2 linked regions of the Spiractinospora alimapuensis genome follow. The protein of the gene in region 2 binds, or shares a complex with, the protein of the main gene of each other region. Links are inferred from orthologs where the notes say so. Each region holds a gene or a part of one and is shown on either strand. Other genes may lie near its edges.

Region 1 (3,780 bases), 2.2 Mb from region 2 along the record:
TGCGGCTGGTTGATGATCGGGGTGTCGATCACCGCGCCCACACTGCCCGTGTTGTTCAGCGAGAACGTGGCGCCGCTCAGCTCGTCCGGGCTCACCGCGCCGGAGCGCGTCCGTGACGCGAGGTCCTGGATGGCCCGCGCGAGACCGGCGAGGTTGAGGTTCCCCGCCTCCTGGATGACCGGCGCGAGCAGCCCCTGCTCGGTGTCGATCGCGATGGCCAGGTTCTCTTCGGCGTGGTAGGTCACCTGCTGGGCCGCGCTGTCGATCACGGCGTTCAGCTTCGGGTGGCCCTTGAGGGCCTCCACCGTGGCGAGGGTGAAGAACGGGAAGTAGGTCAGCGCGACCCCGGCACGGGCCTGGAACTCCGCGCTGGCCAGTTCCCGCAGCCGCGCGACGCGGGTCACGTCGACCTCGATGACCTGGTTCGCCTGGGCCGAGGTGCGCTGTGACTCCACCATCCGCTGGGAGATCGACTGGCGCAGGCTCGACATCTTCTCCGTGCGGCCCCGCAGCGTCGTGTCCGGTGTGACGATCCGGGTGGGGGCGGCGGCCGGCGCGGACGCCTGACGCTCCGCGGCGGCGAGGACGTCCTGCTTACGGATCCGGCCGCCAACACCGGTTCCCGTCACCGTGCTCAGGTCCACACTCCGCTCGGCCGCCAGCTTGCGCACCAGGGGCGTCAGGTAGGACTCGCTGGCCGCGTCCGACCGGCGAACGGCGCCGGCGTCCATCGTCCCCACGTCGACGGAGGGCGTGACCTCGTCACGCGTCGGCCGCGGCGGCGTGCCCAGCCGCTCCGGCTGCTCGGCGACCGGGGCCGGCGGAGCAGGCGGGGCGGTCTGGGCCTGCGGAGCCGGGGGCGTCGCGGGAGCGGGCGTCGGCTCGGCCTGCGCGACCGGCTCCGGCGTGGGTTCCGGCGTGGGCTCGGGGGTCGGTTCGGGGGCCGGGGGCGTGGTCTGCTCGGGGGCGGCGGCAGCGCCGGCCTCGCCGGACGCGCTGATCACCGCGATCTCGGCGCCCACCTCGACGGTCTCGTCCTCGGCCACGATGATCCGGGAGAGAACGCCGGCGGCGGGGGAGGGGATCTCGGTGTCGACCTTGTCGGTGGAGACCTCCAGCAGCGGCTCGTCCACGTCGACAGTGTCACCCTCCTTCTTGAGCCACTGGGTGACGGTTCCCTCGGTGATGCTCTCTCCGAGGGGGGGCAGTGTGACGGGAGTGGACATGACTTCCTCGCTGGTCTGCTGTACCTGGTTGTGCGGAACGACGGGGTGGCGCTAGGAGGGCGCCACCCCGTCAACCATCAGTCGTGGGTGTGGAGGGGCTTCCCGGTGAGCGCCAGAGCCGCCTCACCCATCGCCTCCGACATCGAGGGATGCGGGTGGATGAGCTGCGCCACCTCGGAGGGCAGGGCCTCCCAGTTGTACAGGAGCTGCCCCTCCGTGATGAGGTCGCCGACGCGGCTGCCGACGACGTGGACACCGAGAATCGGCCCGTCCTTCGCGGAGATCATCTTGAGCGCACCCTGAGTGTTGAGGATGCGTGCCTTGCCCAGACCCGCGAGGTTGAACGTGTATTCCTCGGTCTCGTACCCGCGCTCCTGGGCGACCTTGGACGTGAGTCCGACCGAGGCGACCTCGGGGTCGCTGTAGGTGACGCGCGGGACACCGTCGTAGTCGATCGGCACGGGGTTGAGACCGGCGATCTGCTCGGCGACGAAGATCCCCTCGCCGAAGCCCACGTGCGCGAGCTGCGGGCCGGGGGTCAGGTCACCGACGGCGTAGATGTTGCCCACGCCCGTGTGCAGGTTCTCGTCCACCAGGACGAAGCCACGATCCAGGCTGATGCCCTGCTCCTCGTAGCCGAGCCCCTCCGACACCGGTCCGCGTCCCACCGCCACCAGCATGACGTCGGCCTCCAACGTCTTGCCGCCCTGGAGCGTGACGGAGACCCCGGAGTCGGTGATCTTGTGGCTCTCGAAGGGAGTGCCCAGCTCGAACTTGATGCCCCGCTTGCGGAAGGCCCGCTCCAACAGCTTGGAGCTGTCCTCGTCCTCCGAGGGCAACAGGTGGGGCAGTGCCTCGACGATGGTGACCTCGGCGCCGAAGGAGCGCCACACGCTGGCGAACTCGACCCCGATCACGCCGCCGCCCAGCACGATGGCGGACTTGGGCACGTAGTCCAGCCGCAGCGCCTGCTCGCTGTCGATCAGCCGGGTCCCGTCGATGTCCAGACCGATGGTCTTGGTCTTGGACCCGGTGGCCAGCAGGATGTTGCGGCCCTCGTAGACAGTGCCGTCGACGGTGACCTGGTTGGGGGCCGTGAGCGTCCCGTGGCCCTCCACGGTGGTGATCCCGCGGGACTTGATCAGCCCGGAGAGCCCCTTGTACGGGCCCGCGATGATCTTCTCGCGATAGGCGTTGACGCCGGCCATGTCGATGCCCTCGAAGGTGCTCTTGACCCCGAAGGTCTCGCTCTCGCGCGAGGAGTCGGCGACCTCGGCGGCGTGCAGCAGCGCCTTGGTCGGGATACAGCCGTAGTGCAGGCAGGTTCCGCCGACCTTGTCCTTCTCGATCAAGGCCACGCTCATGCCCAGTTCGGCCGCGCGGAGCGCCGCGGCGTAGCCGCCGCTGCCGCCGCCCAGTATGACGAGGTCGAAGGTTCCGCCGCTGTCGCTCACGGGAAGGACACTCCTCTTGGCTTGTGGTTCCGACGTGGGGGCTGGCCAACAGCCCCCACGCCATGTGTCGTCAGTGGCCGATCAGTTCTGTTGAGCGGCCTGGGCCTCGATGAGGCCCACCAGGGTGCGGGTTGCCGCACCCGTTCCCCCCTTGGGGGTGTACCCGTGCGGGGAACCCTGATTGAACGCGGGTCCCGCGATGTCCAGGTGCGCCCACGGAACTCCGTCCGCCACGAATTCTTGCAAAAACAGCCCCGCGACCAACATCCCGCCCCACCGTTCCCCGGGAACGTTGGCGATGTCGGCGACGGACGAGTCCAGACCCTTGCGCAGTTCGGCCGGCAGCGGCATGGGCCACGCGTCCTCACCGGCGGTGTCGGCCGCGGACACCACACTGCCACGAAGCTCGGCGTCGTTGGACATGACACCGAACACGCGCGTGCCCAACGCCACGAGCTGGGCGCCGGTGAGAGTGGCCACATCCACGACGATGTCCGGGGAGTCCTCCTGGGCCCGCACCAGCGCGTCGGCCATGACGAGACGCCCCTCGGCGTCGGTGTTGAGCACCTCCACCGTGGTGCCACCGTAGACGCGCAGGACGTCGGACGGCCGCTGCGCCGTCCCGCTGGGCATGTTCTCGGCGATGGCCAGGTAGCCCACGACGTTGACGGCGGGACGCAGCAGCGCCGTGGCGCGCAGCGTGGCCAGCACCGCCGCGGCACCGCCCATGTCACTCTTCATCCACTCCATGGCCGTACTGGGCTTGAGGGACAGACCACCACTGTCGAAGGTGATCCCCTTGCCGACCAGCGCCACGGTGCGGCTGGCCTCCGGGTGCTCGTAGCTCAACCGCACCAGCCGGGGCGGGTTCGACGACCCCATCCCGACCGCGGTGATGCCGCCGTAGCCACCCTCGATCAGGCGCTGTTCGTCCAGGATCTCGATGCCCAGACCGTGCTCCCGCGCCACCTCGTTCGCGGCCAAAGCCAGGTCCTCGGGCGTGAGGTCGACGGGGGCGGTGTTCACCAGGTCACGCGCGAGGGACACCGACTCCGCGAGAACCCGGCCACGCTCGGCGGCGTCAGCGGCGCCCTCGGCGG
Region 2 (3,682 bases):
ACGCGTTCGACGCCAGTCTGCGCAAACTCGGCATGGACTACGTCGATCTGTACCTGATCCACTGGCCGAGCCCGGCCCGGAACCTCTACGTCGACACCTGGCAGGCGCTGGAGCGGATCTACTCCGAGGGCCGCGCCAAGGCGATCGGCGTCTCCAACTTCACCGAGGAGACGCTGGACCGCGTCGTCAAGGAGACGGAGATCGTCCCGGCCGTCAACCAGATCGAGCTGCACCCCTATCTCACCCAGGAGCGGATGCGGGCGGCCGACGCCAACCACGGTGTGGCCACCGAGGCGTGGAGCCCCCTGGGCCAGGGGAAGGGCCTGCTGGACGACCCGACGCTCGCGACCCTGGCCCGTAAGCACGGCCGCTCGCCCGCACAGGTCGTGCTGCGGTGGCACATCCAGCTCGGCAACATCGTCATCCCCAAGTCCGTGACCCCGGAACGCATCCGGGAGAACCTCAACGTCTTCGGCTTCGAGCTCGACGACGAGGACATGGCGACCATCAACGGCCTCAACCGCGACGAACGCGTTGGGCCGGACCCGGAGACGTTCAACAAGTAGCCGGCGTCCGTAACGCGCGTGTGGGGTGGAGCGTCGCGACGCTCCACCCCACCGTGTCGGGGACCGGACGCCCGTTCGACGCGGGGCCGCCGTGGCGCGGCGTCCGTCGGGGTGACGGGCGCGGTGTGCGAGATTCGGCCGGAGGGTAGCGTGCCGGCGCTCTACGCGGTGGTGCGATCGAGAGCACGCGCTTCGGGCGACGCCTCCTGGGACGCCGAGCGTGGGGAAGAACCACTGGGCGTGGCCAGTCCGGGGCCGCGAGACCTCGGTAGCGGTGTGCGGAGCCCGCCCCGCACGTGTGGCCCGCTGTTCAAGGCATCCCCGCTCCGGGGCTGAGCGCGGCGAGGGCAGTCGACAGTGAGCCGAGTCGGTGGACCCAGGCGTCGGAGAGGGGTGGCGCGGACGGGTCGCACCGTGCGAGAGGTCCTCCTGGGCGGAATACTCGTCCGGCTAGGACAGTCGGGGAGGGCGGTTCGTCGTTGGCGGGGAGCCACGTTCCATTTGGGCGTTGGCAGGGTCCCATGAGGCGACGGGGAGCCCGAGGGCCGTCCCCCGGGACGTCCTGATCAGGGCGGACGGCGCGTGGGCACCGATGGAGGTGGGGGCAGGGGCCGGTTCTCGTGACCCCCACCCCCGGTGCCCGGGGTCAGGACCAGGCGAGGGCGGTCAGGGGGTCCTCCAGCATTTCCCCGATGTCCCGGAGGGCCTTGGAGCCCACCTCGCCGTCGATGATCCGGTGGTCGAAGCTCAGCGCGAGGGTGGTCACCTTGCGGATCGCGAGTTCGTCGCGGTGGACCCACGGCATGTCCCGGATTTGGCCGATCGCGAGGATCGCGGCCTCCCCGGGGTTGAGGATCGGGGTTCCGGCGTCGACGCCGAAGACCCCGACGTTGGTGATGGTGATGGTGCTCCCGCTGAGCTGGGCGGGAGTCGCGGTCCCCGCGCGGGCCGTCTCGGTACTCTCCTGGAGTGCCTTGGCGAGGTCGGGCAGGGCCATCGCGTGGGCGTCGTGGATGGTGGGGATGAGCAGGCCGCGCGGCGTGGCGGCGGCGATGCCCAGGTTCACGTAGCGCTTGAGTACGATCTCCCCGGCGTCCCCGTCCCACGAGGAGTTGAGCTCCGGATAGCGGCGGGCCGCCACCATCAGGGCCTTGGCCACCAGAAGGAGCGGCGACACCTTGATGTCGTCGAACTCGGGCCGTTTACGCAGGCGCTTCGCGGCCCGGACCGTCTCGGTGGCGTCGATCTGCAGGAACTCGGTGACGTGTGGAGCGGTGAACGCGCTGGACACCATGGCGGCCGCCGTGTGCTTGCGGACACCACGAACCGGGACGCGTTCCTCGCCGTCCCGCGCCGAGGTCGCGGCGACGGGTGCCTCCGCCGCCCTGCGGACGTCGTCCCTGGTGACCACACCGTCGGGACCAGTGGGGTCCACGGAGCCCAGGTCGACACCGAGGTCCTTGGCGAGCTTGCGCACCGGTGGCTTCGCGAGCGCACGGATCGTCCGCGCCGGTGCGGGCGGTGCGGGCGGTGCGGGCGGTGCGGGCGGTGCGGGCGGTGCGGGCGGTGCGGGCGCGCGGGTCGGAGCGGTCGGGGGCGCCTCCGTCCGACCGTTCTGGGTGCCGGAAGGTGCCGCGGTGGCGTCGGGACGGGAGCGACGTCGACGCCGGCTCGGCGCCTCCTTCACGCCGTATCCCACCAGGACCGGCTCGGCCTTGGCTCCCTCTCCCCCGTCACCCCCGGTCGCGGACCCCGCCGCTCCGGCGTCCGCGCCGGACTCGGTCCCCGCGGCGTCACCGCCGGCGATGGTGATGATCGGCGTGCCCACCGGGACCGTCGTCCCCTCGGCGACGAGGAGCTCCGACACCGTTCCCGCGTAGGGACTCGGGAGCTCCACCACGGCCTTGGCGGTCTCGACCTCGAGCAGGGTCTGGTTGATGGTGACCTCGTCGCCGGGCTGAACCGCCCAGCGCACGATCTCCGCCTCCGTCAGGCCCTCGCCCGCGTCGGGCAGCCTGTACTGCTGAATGCCTTGTGCCATCAGAGGTCTCCACTCAGAACGCGAAGGCGCGGTCGACTCCGTCGAGTACGCGGTCCAGGTCCGGCCGGTAGTGATCCTCCAGGCGGTTCGGGGGGTAGGGAGTGTCGAAACCGGTGACCCGGATGACCGGGGACTCCAGGTGATAGAAGCACTGCTCGGTGACGCGGGCCGCGATCTCCGCCCCCAGACCGTGGGACATCGGCGCCTCGTGCACGACGATCAGGCGGCCGGTGCGGCGGACCGACGCGTAGACCGTCTCGTAGTCGATCGGCGCCAGGGAGCGGAGATCGACGACCTCCAGAGAGCGCTCATCGTCGGCGGCCGCCGCGCGAAGGCACGTCTTCACCATCGCCCCGTAGGCCACCACCGTGGCGTCGGTGCCCTCGCGGACGACGCGGGCGCTGCCCATGGGCGCCGCCGACGACAGCGCGGCCTCGGTGTCCACGTCGGCCTTGTCCCAGTACTGCTGCTTCGGCTCGAAGAACGCCACCGGGTCGTCACTGGCCACGGCCTGCTGAATCATCCAGTAGGCGTCCTCCGGCGTGGAGCAGCTCACCACACGCAGTCCGGCGGTGTGCGCGAAGTAGGTCTCCGGGGACTCACTGTGGTGCTCGACAGCGCCGATTCCGCCTCCGAACGGGATCCGGATGACGACCGGGAGCTTTAGTGCCCCGTTGGAACGCATACGCATCTTGGCGAGCTGGGTGAACGTCTGGTTCGCGGAGGGGAAGAAGAACCCGTCGAACTGGATCTCGCACACCGGGCGATACCCGCGCAGCGCCAACCCGATCGCGGTGCCGATGATCCCGGACTCCGCGAGGGGGGTGTCGATGACCCGGTCGGGGCCGAAGTCCTTGTACAGCCCGTCGGTGACGCGGAACACGCCGCCGAGCTTGCCCACGTCCTCTCCCATGAGGAGAACCTTCGGGTCGTCGTCCATCGAGCGCCGCAGCCCCGCGTTGATGGCCTTGCCGAGGTTGAGGGTGGTGGTCATGAGTGGGACGCCTCCTCGCCGTCGAAGGACGCCAGATACTCGACGAACTCGTCCCGCTGACGTTCCAGCACGGGGTGTGGC

Evidence for each region.
Region 1: the proteins of J4H86_RS15800 (region 2) and lpdA are in contact, whole or in part, in a crystal structure (PDB 1EBD), measured with the Geobacillus stearothermophilus proteins. The link is inferred for Spiractinospora alimapuensis from one-to-one orthologs. Residues at the interface, in WP_033016211.1 of Geobacillus stearothermophilus: Ile130, Ala131, Met132, Pro133, Arg136, Arg140, Glu141, Asn155, Arg157; in WP_049624544.1 of Geobacillus stearothermophilus: Pro340, Ser341, Asp344, Tyr345, Arg403, Asp406, Val408, Glu431, Ala432, Gly433, Asp438.

The regions. Positions count from the first base shown.
Region 1 is NZ_CP072467.1:1,221,499-1,225,278, reverse strand. What follows is about bases 493-3,423. They hold lpdA (dihydrolipoyl dehydrogenase), read right to left. Parts: upstream 2,681-3,423; coding sequence 1,304-2,680; downstream 493-1,303. Other genes in these bases: J4H86_RS05650 (leucyl aminopeptidase), read right to left, coding at 2,762-3,423; J4H86_RS05660 (2-oxo acid dehydrogenase subunit E2), read right to left, coding at 493-1,226. Outside these bases: more of J4H86_RS05660, read right to left, coding at 1-492; more of J4H86_RS05650, read right to left, coding at 3,424-3,780. UniProt on the Escherichia coli protein: Lipoamide dehydrogenase is a component of the glycine cleavage system as well as of the alpha-ketoacid dehydrogenase complexes.
Region 2 is NZ_CP072467.1:3,407,451-3,411,132, reverse strand. Bases 411-3,243 are described here. They hold J4H86_RS15800 (dihydrolipoamide acetyltransferase family protein), read right to left. Parts: upstream 2,608-3,243; coding sequence 1,213-2,607; downstream 411-1,212. Other genes in these bases: J4H86_RS15795 (alpha-ketoacid dehydrogenase subunit beta), read right to left, coding at 2,621-3,243; J4H86_RS15805 (aldo/keto reductase), read left to right, coding at 411-566. Also shown: more of J4H86_RS15805, read left to right, coding at 1-410; more of J4H86_RS15795, read right to left, coding at 3,244-3,601; pdhA (pyruvate dehydrogenase (acetyl-transferring) E1 component subunit alpha), read right to left, coding at 3,598-3,682.